DNA from 2 places in the Marinobacter sp. bablab_jr008 genome. Region 2 is predicted to be linked to the other one. Evidence: predicted binding sites of a transcription regulator. Region 2 holds the regulator's gene; the other holds the start of a gene.
The links. Region 2 encodes sigma-54, which starts transcription at its own class of promoters, with help from an activator protein. Its sites were predicted from a motif close to ANTGGCATNNANNTTGCTNT; they were not measured.
Positions count from the first base shown of each region.

Region 1: a site for sigma-54 is predicted at 2,834-2,853, ahead of glnK (P-II family nitrogen regulator). Genes of this name have one in related genera too.

Region 1 is NZ_JACDWW010000073.1:116,501-123,581, forward strand. Features, by position in the region: gene speE (polyamine aminopropyltransferase) at 102-983, shown strand; gene JIF53_RS14700 (ammonium transporter) at 1,047-2,318, opposite strand; gene glnK (P-II family nitrogen regulator) at 2,386-2,724, opposite strand; gene JIF53_RS14710 (accessory factor UbiK family protein) at 3,103-3,354, shown strand; gene JIF53_RS14715 (YifB family Mg chelatase-like AAA ATPase) at 3,421-4,953, shown strand; gene trmB (tRNA (guanosine(46)-N7)-methyltransferase TrmB) at 5,025-5,741, shown strand; gene JIF53_RS14725 (hypothetical protein) at 5,744-6,295, opposite strand; gene hemW (radical SAM family heme chaperone HemW) at 6,295-7,081, opposite strand, start outside.
Region 2 is NZ_JACDWW010000059.1:105,784-112,864, forward strand. Features, by position in the region: gene JIF53_RS09085 (ATP-binding cassette domain-containing protein) at 1-177, opposite strand, end outside; gene JIF53_RS09090 (KpsF/GutQ family sugar-phosphate isomerase) at 352-1,341, shown strand; gene JIF53_RS09095 (KdsC family phosphatase) at 1,341-1,910, shown strand; gene lptC (LPS export ABC transporter periplasmic protein LptC) at 1,907-2,506, shown strand; gene lptA (lipopolysaccharide transport periplasmic protein LptA) at 2,490-3,056, shown strand; gene lptB (LPS export ABC transporter ATP-binding protein) at 3,034-3,759, shown strand; gene JIF53_RS09115 (RNA polymerase factor sigma-54) at 3,948-5,477, shown strand; gene hpf (ribosome hibernation promoting factor) at 5,551-5,859, shown strand; gene ptsN (PTS IIA-like nitrogen regulatory protein PtsN) at 5,948-6,418, shown strand; gene rapZ (RNase adapter RapZ) at 6,473-7,081, shown strand, end outside.

The DNA.
Region 1 (7,081 bases), on a different contig from region 2:
GGCCGGTAACAGGCTGCATTGTAGGAGCTGACCACTGCACCTACAATACGCCCCTTTCAGATGCCCCGGCACATTGCAGCGGCACACAGTGGGAGACAGACATGACCGCATTGAACGAAGGCTGGTTCACCGAGGTATTTCAGGACCAGGGCACCGCTTTTTCCCTTCAGGTAAAGCGCAAGCTCCATGAAGAGCAGACGCCATTTCAGAAACTCGAAATCTATGAAACCGAAACCTTCGGCAACCTGATGGTTCTGGACGGCTGTGTGATGCTGACCACCAGGGACAATTTCCTGTACCACGAAATGATGACCCATCCTGCGCTGTTCACCCACAAGGACCCGAAAAAAGTGGTCATCGTCGGTGGTGGCGACTGCGGCACCCTGAAAGAAGTGCTGAAACACCCAGGAGTGCAGGAAGCCTGGCAGGTGGAGATCGATGAGCGGGTAACCCGCATGTCTGAGAAGTATTTTCCAGAACTGTGCGAAGCTAATGGCGACCCCCGTGCCAACTTCTTTTTCGGTGATGGCATCCAGTGGATGCGTGATATCGAGCCGAACAGCATTGATGTGCTGATTATCGACAGTACCGACCCGGTGGGTCCTGCGGAAGGCCTGTTCGCGCTGGATTTCTATCGCGATGCCATGTTGGCCCTGAGGGAGGGCGGTATCATCGTTCAGCAGAGCGAATCCCCCCTGCTGCACACCAATACCATCATCAAGGACATTCACGATGATATGCACAAAGCCGGTTTTGGCCATGTGCAGACATTGCCATTCCCCCAGCCGGTATACCCCACGGGCTGGTGGAGCTGCACCATGGGCAGTAAGGAAAACCCGCTGAAGTATTTCCGCGAGGAAGATGCCAACAACCGCCCCTTTGTCACCCGTTACTACAATGCCGGGGTGCACCACGGTGCCTTGGCCATGCCGCAGTTTATGGTGGATGCGCTGGAAGATGAGGTTCGCCCGGAAGAGGGTTGAACCAGAGCTTAAAGAAAAAGGGCGCCACAAGGGCGCCCTTTTTCGTTCCGATAGGTAGCGGTGTTACTGCTTGCCGCTGACAAACTCCGGATAGGCTTCCATACCGCATTCGGAGAGGTCGACACCTTCGTACTCTTCCTCTTCGGTCACACGGATGCCCATGACAGCCTTCAGGATACCCCAGACGACCAGACTGGCTACGAATACCCAGATGAAGATGGTCAGGGCGCCGATGATTTGGCCGCTGAAGCTGACATCGCCGTTGGTAACCGGTACCAGCAGCAGGCCCAGCAGACCACAGACACCGTGGGCAGAGATGGCGCCGACCGGATCGTCGATGCGCAGCTTGTCCAGAGTGACGATGCTCAGTACCACCAGGATGCCGCCCAGGGCGCCCCAGATAGTGGCTGTCAGCGCGCTCGGGGTGGATGGCTCGGCGGTGATTACTACCAGACCGGCGATCGCACCGTTCAGCAGCATGGTCAGATCAGCCTTGCCAAACATCAGGCGAGCGGTGATCAGGGCGGCAATAGCGCCACCGGCAGCGGCTGCGTTGGTGTTCAGGAACACCATGGCCACGGAGTTGGCACTGGCGACGTCGCCGAGTTTCAGTACAGAACCACCGTTGAAACCGAACCAGCCCATCCACAGGATGAAGGTACCCAGAGCGGCCAGCGGCATGTTGGCGCCCGGGAAGGCACGGATTTCACCGTTGGGGCCGTATTTGCCTTTACGCGGGCCAAGCAGCAATACACCAGCCAGGGCCGCAGCGGCACCTGCCATGTGTACGATGCCGGAGCCGGCGAAGTCACTGAAGCCAAGATCACCGAGGTTGTACATACCGAACACATCGGCGCCACCCCAGGTCCACGCGCCTTCCAGCGGGTAGATAAAGCCAGTCATGAAGACCGCGAATACCAGGAACGCCCACAGCTTCATGCGCTCGGCAACCGCGCCGGACACGATGGACATGGCGGTGGCCACGAACACGACCTGGAAGAAGAAGTCAGAGGCCGCTGAGTAGATGGAGCCGCCGGTGAAGCCGTCTTCACGGGTGGCGAAGTCACCCAGTACGCCGTCCACGTCCACATCGGCGATGCCGGAGAGGAAGACGTTACCGCCGTACATGATGGCGTAACCGCACACCAGGTACATGGTGCAGGCCACGGCAAAGAGCGCGACGTTCTTGGTCAGGATTTCGGTGGTGTTTTTAGCACGCACCAGGCCGGACTCGAGCATGGCAAAGCCTGCGGCCATCCACATGACTAATGCGCCACACACGAGAAAATAAAAGGTATCTATTGCATACTGCAGGTGAAAGAGATTGCTTTCCATAGGAAGCCCTCCGCACAAGGCTCTTCAGGTTATAAGTTTTTTGCGTTGGCTGGGTGTCAGTTCTGGATCAGACCGCTTCTTCGCCGGTTTCGCCTGTCCGGATCCGGATAGCCTGTTCCAGTTCAGTCACGAATATTTTGCCGTCGCCGATCTTGCCGGTATTGGCTGCCTTGGTGATGGCTTCGATGACCTGGTCCAGCAGGTTGTCGCCAATGGCGATCTCCACTTTGACCTTGGGCAGGAAATCCACCACGTATTCCGCGCCACGATAGAGCTCTGTGTGGCCTTTCTGCCGACCGAAGCCTTTGACTTCAGTGACGGTTACGCCTTGTACGCCAATCTCGGATAGTGCCTCACGGACATCATCCAATTTGAAAGGCTTGATGATCGCTGTCACAAGTTTCATTGCTTTCTCCTTGGTAAAGCCGTCCCAACAGTGAGGGCCCGTCGGCCGGTTGTTGAGTTCGGGATGCTGCCACCTCGCACATCAATTGTGCGGATTGCGTACGAGGGCTTTAGCATCGGGTATGCCAACGCAAAAAATAGCTTTTAAAACAAACTCTTAATTATTGTCTGTGCCGAAATGGCGCAGCTTGATGCACTGTTGTGGTGCATTGTGCCTGCGATTGTCTCAAAACAGCGCAGTCGGGCCATCGGCCGCGGCCATTATAATGCCGACCGGGTACAGTATGGCAGGGGGTAGGGTGTGATACACTCCCGCAAACACCCCGGCGACACGGAAAATAGTCTGATATCGCCGAAAAACCGATACGAGAGGTGATTGATGAAAGGGCCCCAGGAAATTTTTTCTCAGTTGCAGGGTCAGTTTGGCCAGTTTGTTCCCGATATGGCTCGGGCAGCCCGGGAAGATTTTGAAACCCAGGCCCGGGCCACGGTGATGTCGGTTCTGTCCCGGCTGGAGCTGGTGACCCGGGAAGAATTTGATGCCCAGCAGGCGGTCCTGATGAAAACCCGTGAAAAGGTTGAGGCCCTGGAAAAACGTGTTGCCGAACTGGAGCAACGCCAGAGTTCCTGATGGTTTGCCCGGGCGGCAGGGTCGCTGCCCGCAACGACTGATTGTTCTGTGCCATGGAAGGTTGTCATGCTCGCTATTGTCCATTCGCGCGCCAGCATTGGCGTCTCTGCTCCCCCAGTTACCGTTGAGGTGCACCTGTCTGGTGGCCTGCCGGCATTATCCATCGTCGGGTTGCCGGAAACCGGAGTGAGGGAAAGCAAGGATCGGGTTCGCAGTGCACTGCTGAATGCCGGTTTCGAATTCCCCGCCCGTAGAATCACCATCAATCTCGCGCCTGCTGACCTGCCCAAAGAAGGTGGCCGTTTTGATTTGCCCATTGCCCTGGGCATCCTGGCAGCCTCCGGCCAGATTCCCCCCGAAAGCCTCGAAAGCCACGAGTTTCTCGGAGAGCTGTCCCTGGATGGTGCGCTTCGGCCCCTCAAGGGGATATTGCCCGCGGTACTGGCGGCTCGCGAAGCAGGCCGTTCGCTGTTGCTACCTCAGGACAACGCCGAGGAAGCTGCCCTTGCCAGCCGTGATGATGTGCTTGCCGCCAGCCATCTGCTGTCAGTATGTGAGCATCTGGCGGGCCGTGCCAGACTGGTTCCTGTTCCTCGATCTGAAACGCCGGGAGACGGTGCCGCAGCGGTGTCTGTGGCCGATCTCTCAGAGGTGCGAGGCCAGCAAGTGCCCCGTCGGGCGCTGGAGGTGGCCGCAGCTGGCGGTCACAATCTGCTGTTTTTCGGCCCTCCCGGAACCGGTAAAAGTATGCTGGCGAGCCGGTTACCGGGCATTCTGCCAGGTTTGCCAGATGAGGCGGCCATGGAGGTGGCCAGCGTGCATTCCGTTGCGGGCCAGCCGCTAAAGCCAGGTGGCTGGCGTCAGCCACCATTCAGGGCGCCTCATCACACGGCGTCTGCGGTGGCGCTGGTGGGCGGTGGCAGCAGTCCTCGCCCGGGCGAGATCTCTCTGGCGCACCGGGGGGTGTTGTTTCTCGATGAACTGCCGGAGTTTGAACGGCGGGTCCTGGAAGTGCTGCGGGAGCCTATGGAAACAGGCGAAATCTCCATCAGCCGGGCGGCGCGGCAGGTCACTTTCCCAGCGCGATTTCAGGTTGTGGCCGCCATGAACCCATGCCCGTGTGGTTACAGTGGTCACCCCAATATCGAGTGCCAGTGCACGCCGGCACAGGTGATGCGTTATCGGGCAAAGATCTCGGGGCCGTTACTGGATCGGTTCGATCTGCATGTGGAAGTTCCGGTGCAGTCCGGAGAGGTCTTGCTCGGTTCCGGGGTGTCCGGTGAGAGTAGCGCCAGTGTCAGGGCCAGGGTTCTGGCTGCCAGGGCCCGGCAGGAGGCTCGTGGGATGCTCAACTCGGCCCTCTCGGGAGCGTTGCTGGATCAGGCTTGCCGGCTGGATGCCGCCAGTGAGCGGTTGTTGACCCGGGCCATGGAGCGACTGGGGTTGTCGGCCCGGGCGCTCCATCGAATATTACGACTGGCCCGCACCCTGGCGGATCTGGAGGGTGCTGAACACCTGAGCCAGTCGCACCTGATGGAGGCGCTGGGTTACCGTCAACTCGACCGTCAGGCTGGCCAGGGGTCGGTTGTCTCCGCCTGAAGCTGCTGACTCTGGTAAACTGTGTGCCAGGTTTATTCCATGAGATCCGCTTTGAAGCTTGAGGACACAGAATGACTGACCAGAACGAGACTCAGGATACGAATCCGGTCACCACACGCCGCGGTGTTCGCAGCTTTGTACTGCGCCAGGGGCGGATGACCGAAGGTCAGAAGAAGGCCTTCGATCGCAACTGGGCCAAGTACGGACTGAGCCGTGACAATGGCATGATCGACCCCCGTGAGGTGTTTGGCCGCGATAACATGCTCAACCTGGAGATCGGTTTCGGGATGGGCAAATCCCTTGCCGATATGGCCGAAGCTGCACCCGAGCAGGATTTTATCGGCGTGGAAGTGCACCTGCCTGGCGTCGGCGCCTTGTTGAAAGAAGTGGAATCGCGTGGTCTTGAGAATGTGCGGGTATACAGCATTGATGCCAATGATGTGATTGACCTGTGTCTGCCGGATGCCTGTCTGGATCGGGTGATGGTGTTCTTTCCGGACCCGTGGCACAAGAAAAAGCATCACAAGCGCCGCTTGATCCAGCCGGAATTTGTACAGCGCATCCGCCATAAACTCCGGGTGGGCGGTATTCTGCACCTGGCCACTGACTGGGAGAACTACGCTGAGCATATGCTGGAAGTGATGAGTGCGTCAGAAGGCTTTGCCAATACCCAGGAGCAAGGTGGTTATTCGCCCAAGCCTGATGACCGCCCGATCACCAAGTTCGAGAAGCGTGGCGAAAGTCTTGGCCACGGAGTATGGGATTTGTTGTTTTATCGCACCAACTGAGTTCAGTGGGAGTGAGTCAGGGGCCTGCGGCGGGAAGCACGGATGACCACGAGGCCCGCCATGCCAAGTATCAGGCCGGTGAATTTCACCAGCGCCAGAATGGTGGCGGTCAGGCTCAGGGAGTCTGAAGGCGGATTGAAGTTATTAAGCAGAACAATGTTTTCCGCTACATCGCTGATGCCTGCGATGACAAAAAGGGCGCGCACCCAGCGGGCGACCATCCGTTCCCGGATACCCGGTCTGTCCCGGGTGAAGTGGCGGGTTAATTGAAGCAGCGCGGCCAGATAGACCACGATGAACACAAAGTCGAGCCACAGTGATAGCCGTGCCATGGCGAGATTGCCGTCACGCCAGCTGCGCAGAATGGCGTGAGTCTGCTCGGCGGTACCGGCCAGCTGTAAACTGACAATCCCCTGAGGCGCGGCGGACGTATGCAGTGGCTGGTTCAACGCCACCAGAACCAGCCACAGTGCCAGTGCAGCCACCAGGGAAACCTTCATGGGCAGCTTCATCGGGCGCATGGGAATAAGCGGTGGGCGCTGGGCTGAGTCCATCAGAGAAAGTGCTCCAGCAGGCTGTTCAGGTATCTTTGCCCCTTTGCCGTCGCCTGCAGACGGTCGGGGACGATCAGGTTTTCATTTCGTAACTGCTCAAGTTTTACCGCAATGGACGACAGTGGTAAACCTGTATGCTCACCGTACAGTCTTTCGTCGGTGCCGCTTTTTAGTCTCAACGCATTCATCATGAATTCCAGGGGCCGGTCTTCCGGCTCTATGGCTTCACTGCCAGCGGTGCGGGAGCCGATCCGGTTGAGATATGCGTCGGGCTGCCTGGTCTTCCAGTATCGCAGGATGCGTCCGTCGGCAAGGCTCACCTTGCCATGGCCGCCTGCCCCAAGGGCCAGATAATCCCCGAAGGTCCAGTAATTCAGGTTATGCCGGCTCTGAGCGCCCGGCAGGCTCCAGGCGGAGACTTCATAATCGTCCATCCCCGCCTGGCGCAGCAGATCTCCCCCGAGCTGGTAAATCTCCCAGAGCCGGTCATCGTCCGGCAGGGCGGGTGGTCGGGAGAAAAACTCGGTGTTGGGCTCGATGGTGAGCTGATACCAGGACAGGTGCCGGGGCTGGTAGCTCAACGCTGCCTGTAAATCATCCAGAGCCTGACTCGGTGTCTGGTCGGGCAGGCCATGCATCAAGTCGACATTGAAGTTATCAAAACCGGCCTTGCGGGCGGCTTCAATGGCGCTGTGGGCCGAAGCTCTGTCGTGAATCCGGCCCAGGGTTTTCAGTTGCGCCGGATCAAAGCTTTGAACACCGATGGACAGCCGATTGATGCCAGCC
Region 2 (7,081 bases):
ATCCGGGCGAAGCTGACCTCCGATGAGCCTGAGGAGCGTGGTTTTACCGGTACCACTGGGCCCCATGATGGCAGTCACCTTCCCTTTGGGAATATCCAGACTGATTCCATCAAAAATCCGGCGCCCGGAACGGGAAAACACCACATCCCTAAGTGTTATGTACGCAGATGACTCCATAATCCATCCCTTTCAAGGAGCGCCTACATTATGACAAGCTCTCCCAGACCTCAATTAAAGCAACGTAAAATGTCTTGATGGCAATGATCAGAATCCCTGATGCAGGCGAGCCGGGGGCACCAGAAGTGATATACTTCGGCCTCAAATCCCAGATCGAGCAGACAGCCAGCCGACATGACCGAATCAAATACCTTCAACACCCAGGACTTTTGCAACTCGGCCCTACGGGCAATCCGCATCGAGCGCGAAGCCATTGAAGCGCTGGAAAGCCGTATAAACGGTGACTTCAGCCGCGCCTGCGAGGTCATCATGGCCTGCAAAGGCCGGGTTGTGGTGACAGGTATGGGCAAATCGGGGCACATCGGCAACAAGATTGCCGCCACGCTCGCCAGCACGGGCACGCCCGCCTTTTTTGTTCATCCCGGCGAAGCCAGCCATGGCGATCTGGGCATGATAACACCCCAGGATGTGGTCATCGCCATATCCAACAGCGGCAGCACCAGCGAAGTGGTCACCATTCTCCCTCTGATCAAGCGCATGGGCGCGCCATTGATCAGCATGACAGGCAAACCCGATTCCGTACTGGCACAGGAGGCCGTTGCCAACCTGGATGTCAGCGTGGCCATTGAAGCCTGCCCCCTGGGCCTGGCACCCACCTCCAGCACCACCGCCACCCTGGTCATGGGGGATGCCCTGGCCGTGGCGCTGCTTGAAGCCCGGGGATTCAGCGCCGAGGATTTCGCGTTCTCCCACCCCGGCGGCAGCCTTGGACGCCGCCTGCTGCTGCGGGTATCCGACATCATGCACACCGGTGACCAGATTCCTCAGGTTGCCGAGGGCACAACCCTGAGCGGGGCACTGCTGGAAATAACCCGCAAGGGCCTGGGTATGACCACGGTCGTTAATGCCGCCGGCACCCTGACGGGCATCTTCACCGACGGCGACCTGCGCCGGACCCTGGACAAATCCGTGGATGTGCACACTACCCCCATCCAGGACGTGATGACCCGCAACGGCAAAACCATCCGGGCAGACCACCTGGCGGCAGAAGCCTTGAATATCATGGAAGAAATGAAGATCAACGCCTTGCCGGTTACCGACGCAAACGGCACCCTGGTGGGCGCCATTAATATGCACGACCTGCTGCGGGCCGGAGTGATTTGATGACTCAGACAGCGCATCCGTTACAAACCCACTGGGACGCAGCCCTGAAGGCCAAGGCATCGGGCATTCGCCTGATCGCCCTGGATGTGGACGGCATCATGAGCGATGGTCGCCTCTATTTCAGTGCCAGCGGCGACGAACTCAAGGCCTTCAACATTCTTGACGGCCTGGGCCTGAAACAGCTGATGCAGGCAGGCATCACCGTGGCGGTGATTACCGGACGACGTTCTCCCCTCACGGAAAAGCGAATGTCGGATCTGGGCATCCCGCATCTGATGCAGGGTCGCGAAGACAAGAAGGTCGCATTGCTGGAACTGATCCGGGATATGAACCTTGAGCCGGAGCAGATTGCCTACATGGGCGACGACCTGCCCGACCTGCCCGCGCTGCGTTTTGCCGGCCTTGGCATCACGGTACCCAACGGCTACTGGCTGGTTCAGCAACACGCCGACTACTGTACCCGCAGCCACGGTGGACAGGGCGCTGTGCGCGAGGCCTGCGATCTCCTGCTCTGGGCTCAAGGGCACCTGGACACCACTCTTGCTCCCTATCTGGACGAGCCAGCATGATCACCGAGCGGCTTTTCGGCGATCGTGGCAAACGGCGGGTTACAACCCTGGCCCTGGCCGTCACCGTAACAGCAACCGTTTTTTTGCTGTGGCAAAGCGACGAGCCTGTCAGCTCACGGAATGCCGCCAGCGACCTGCGGGGGCCCGCAGAACCCGACGGCTTTGTGGTGGGCGGCCAGTACCGTGCATGGGATGAGCAAGGCAACCTCCAGATTGATCTCACAAGCCCCAGAATTGAACAGTTTGAAGAAACCGGCACGGCTCATCTGGACACGCCGAGAGCCCGGCTTTTCAGTGAGGGCAGCCCCGAACCTTGGCTCATCGAGTCCAATGAAGGTAGCCTTCAGCAGAACAATGAAAAGCTGGAACTTACGGGGAACGTCCGGTTGACCCGACAGTCCGAAGGCCGCGAAGCCGTTCTCGAAACCGAGGCACTGACCCTGGACAACAGCAACGGCACCGTCTACACAGACCATCCGGTGTCCATCACCGAGCCTTTCGGCGTCACCCGCTCCACCGGCATGAAAGCCTGGATCGACGAACGCATTCTCGAACTCAACTCCCGGGTAGAGGGACAATATGAAACCGTCAGGTAAACGATCTTTCTGCCGGCCAGTGATTCTGGCCATGGCATTGCTGGCCGGCCCTGTATCGGCATTCAATCTGGATTCAGACATCCCCATCAAGGTCAGTGCCGATTCTGCCCGCCTGGACGATAGCGCCGGTACGGCCGTTTACACCGGCGCTGTCGAACTGATCCAGGGCGAAACCCGGCTGGAAGCGGATCGGGTGGTACTTTACCGGAACCAACAAGGTGTCAGCCGGATTGAAGCCGCCGGCAACCCCGCCCATTACCGGCAACCTGGCCAGGAAGGCGAAGGCATGACCGATGCCAAGGCCCTGAACATCACCTGGTCTGGCGATGAAAACCTGGTCATTTTTGAAAGACAGGCCGTCATCGAACAGGGTGGCAACGTATTCCGGGGCGATGTCATCCACTACGACACCGTTCGCCGCGTTGTTACTGCGGAAGGCGGCACGCCATCCGACGGCGGCTCCGGCCGGGTGGAAATGGTGATTCAGCCTCGTAATTCAGCTCAATCCAGTGACGGGAAAGGTTCGGATGGCAGTTCTCAGGGCCAGTAATCTGGCAAAAAGCTACAAGCAGAAAAAAGTGGTGCTGGACGTTTCTCTGGAAATTCGCTCCGGCGAGATTGTCGGCCTGCTCGGCCCCAACGGCGCCGGCAAGACCACCTGCTTCTACATGATCGTGGGCCTGGTGCCTGCGGATCACGGCCGGATCACCATCGACACCCAGGACATCACCCCGCTGCCGATGCATGGCCGCGCCCGCAAGGGCATCGGCTACCTGCCCCAGGAAGCCTCCGTGTTCCGCAAACTGACCGTACGGGACAACATCATGGCCATCCTCGAAACCCGCAAAGGCATGAGCCGGGCGGAACGGGACGCCAAGCTGGAAGAGTTGCTGGAAGAGTTCCACATTACTCACATCCGGGACAGCGTGGGTATGGCACTATCCGGCGGCGAACGCCGCAGGGTTGAAATCGCCCGGGCGCTGGCCATGGAGCCTGCCTTTATTCTGCTGGACGAGCCCTTCGCGGGCGTAGACCCCATCTCAGTGAGTGACATCAAGCACATCATCCGGCACCTTCGGGACAAGGGCATCGGGGTCTTGATCACCGACCACAACGTTCGGGAAACCCTCGACATCTGCGAGAATGCCTACATCGTTTCCGGAGGCCACATCATTGCCTCCGGCAATGCCGAAGCCATTCTGGCAAACCAGCAGGTGAAAGAAGTATATCTGGGCGACGAGTTCCGGCTCTGACCTGATAAAACAGGGTTTATCCGAGGCCTGATTGTTTTGATGATCTGTAGCAAGTAAACTCGGCAAAAAACTTGCTTATACTGTCTACAGACAATGGCAAGTAACCAGCGTACAACATTTTTTTCGGCCTGTGCGCCGGCAAAGCAACAACCGGGATGCCCACGAGTTATGGATCTTGAGCCATGGTTATGAAAGCCTCATTACAGCTTAAGCTGGGCCAGAGTCTGACCATGACGCCCCAGCTGCAGCAGGCTATACGCCTGCTGCAGCTTTCTACCCTCGATCTCCAGCAGGAAATCCAGCAGGCGCTGGAATCAAACCCCATGCTGGAAACCTCCGAGGACGATGAGCACGCTGAAGGCGACGAACGCGAAGAGCACGAGCACAGCGAAGCTTCCGGCTCTGAGACCACCCAGGACGACAGCCACCAGGACGCGAGCCCGGACTGGGACGAAACCGAGAACGGCCCAGACTGGTCGTCCGAGAACGATATTCCGGACAACATTCCTGATGATCTGCCGGTTGATACCGCCTGGGATGACATCTACCAGTCTGCCCCGGCTCCGGCCAGCAAGGGCGAAGACGAGCACGAATCGGATTTCGAGACTCGTAATTCGCCCACCGAAACCCTGCAGGATCACCTCGAGTGGCAGCTGAACCTGACGCCCCTGAGCGAGCGGGATCAGGCCATTGCCCACGCGCTGCTGGATGCCGTGGATGAGCGCGGCTACCTGACGTCTGACATCGAGGACATTCACGCAGGGCTGCTGGACGAATCCGAAGAAGATCCGCTGGAACTGGACGAAGTGGAAGCGGTACTCCACCGCCTGCAACACTTCGACCCGCCCGGCGTGTTCGCTCGGGATCTCCAGGAATGCCTGCTGATTCAGCTCAACCAGCTGCCACCGGATACCCCCTGGCTGCGCCAGGCGAGACTGGTGGTTACCCAGTTCCTGCATCTGCTTGGCAACCGGGACTACGCACAGCTGTTGCGCCGCAGCCGGCTCAAGGAAGACCAGCTGAAACAGGTACTGGCCCTGATCACCAGCCTGAACCCTCGCCCTGGCGATGTCGTGGACCGGGCCGAACCGGATTACGTTATCCCGGACGTCATCGTACGCAAACACGAAGGCCGCTGGCGGGTTGAACTCAACCCGGAAATCGCTCCGCGTATCCGGGTGAATGCCAGCTACGCGTCACTGATCCGCCGGGCTGACAGCAGTGCCGATAACACCTACCTGCGCGACCAGCTGCAAGAAGCGAAATGGTTTATCAAGAGCCTGCAAAGCCGGAATGAAACCCTGCTGAAAGTGGCCACCCGCATCGTTGAACACCAGCAAGGGTTCCTCGATCAGGGCGAAGAAGCCATGAAGCCTCTGATCCTGTCTGACATTGCCCAGGCGGTGGAAATGCACGAGTCCACGATTTCCCGGGTTACCACCCAGAAGTACATGCACACGCCCCGCGGTATTTTTGAGCTGAAGTACTTTTTCTCCAGCCACGTCAGCACCGCCGAGGGCGGCGAATGCTCGTCTACAGCCATCCGGGCGATGATCAAGAAGCTGATTGCCGAGGAAACCCCGAAAAAGCCATTGAGCGATAGCAAAATTGCAGCCATGCTAGGGGAACAGGGAATCAACGTGGCGCGGCGTACCGTGGCCAAATACCGGGAGGCCATGCATATTCCTCCCTCGAACGAACGAAAACGCCTGGTTTAAACTTTCGCCGGTGCAAGATGCACTGGCACGCAAGCCGGCAAGCACGCCGGCAGTATGACAACAGGAGACGCCTATGCAACTCAACATTTCAGGCCATCACGTAGAACTGACTCCCGCTCTGAAGGATTACGTCAACACCAAGTTCGAGAAGCTGGAGCGTCACTTCGACCACATCAGTAACTGCCAGGTCACACTGGAGGTCGAGAAGGTGCGCCAGATGGCGGAAGCCACGCTGCACGTGATTGGTGGTGAGATTCACGCAAAGGCAGAAAATGAGGACATGTACGCCGCAATCGACGCTCTGGTCGACAAGCTGGACCGTCAGATCCTCAAGCACAAGGAAAAGAACGTAGACCGGATGCACGGTAACGGCGGTCGCTGAAGCGCGAACCTTACCGGGTGTTTCATGAAACGAGCTGCGGCGGGGCTAACCGGCCGCAGCCTTTTTTTTACGGACATGCAGTCGATCCATGAGCGAGCCATCCCTGACCATCGACAATATTCTTGCCCCTGAACTGACCCTGTGTAAGGTGCCGGCCTCAAGCAAGAAACGTGTGCTGGAGTTCATCGCTGAACGGATTCACTTTCAGGATGAAATCCTCAGCGACACCCAGATCTTCAACAATCTGGTCTCCCGCGAACGGCTGGGTAGCACCGGTATCGGCGAGGGTATTGCCATCCCCCACTGCCGACTGGAAGGCCTGGACCGGGTCATCGGCGTGCTGATGACTCTGGAGGAGCCGGTAGACTTTGATGCTATCGATAACCAGCCGGTAGATCTGGTGTTTGCACTGATCGTCCCCAAAGAAGCCACCAGTGAACACCTGGAGTTACTGAGCCAGCTGGCGGAGCGCTTCAATGACAGCACCTTCTGCGCCCGGCTGCGCCAGTGTGAAGATGCCGCGAGCCTTTACCAGCGTATGGCGGAGAGTAATCACTGAGATCAGCCTGATATCTGGACAGGCTGCCAGGCAGATTGAAGGAGAAACAGTCCCATGAAGCTGATTATCGTCAGTGGCCGATCCGGTTCCGGCAAGAGTACGGCTCTGCATGTGCTGGAAGACCTGGGATTCTACTGCATCGACAACCTGCCCATTGGTTTGCTGTTCCCGCTGACCCGGGAGGCGGCCACCCAGGAAGCACCGGGCCGGCTGAAGAAAATGGCCGTCAGTATTGATGCCCGTAATCTTTCTGCCGAGCTGGCCAATTTTGAAACCATCTACCAGCAACTGAAGCAGACCGGTGTCGAGCTTGAAATCATTTTCCTGGATGCCGACGAGCAGTCACTGCTGCAGCGCTTTCACGCAACCCGCCGCAAGCATCCGCTGAGCGATGACAAGACGTCTCTGCGGGAGGCAATCACCAACGAAAAGCAATTACTGGAACCCCTGTCAAAGCTGGCCGATCTTTACGTCAACACGACCGGGCTCTCCATGTATGAGCTACGCGACATGATCAAGCAGCGCGTGGCCGGCCGCAAGGATCAGGAACTGGCACTGCTGTTCCAGTCCTTTGGCTTCAAACATGGCGTGCCGGTGGATTCAGACTACGTCTTCGACGTCCGCTGCCTGCCCAATCCATACTGGGACACCAGCCTGCGCAAG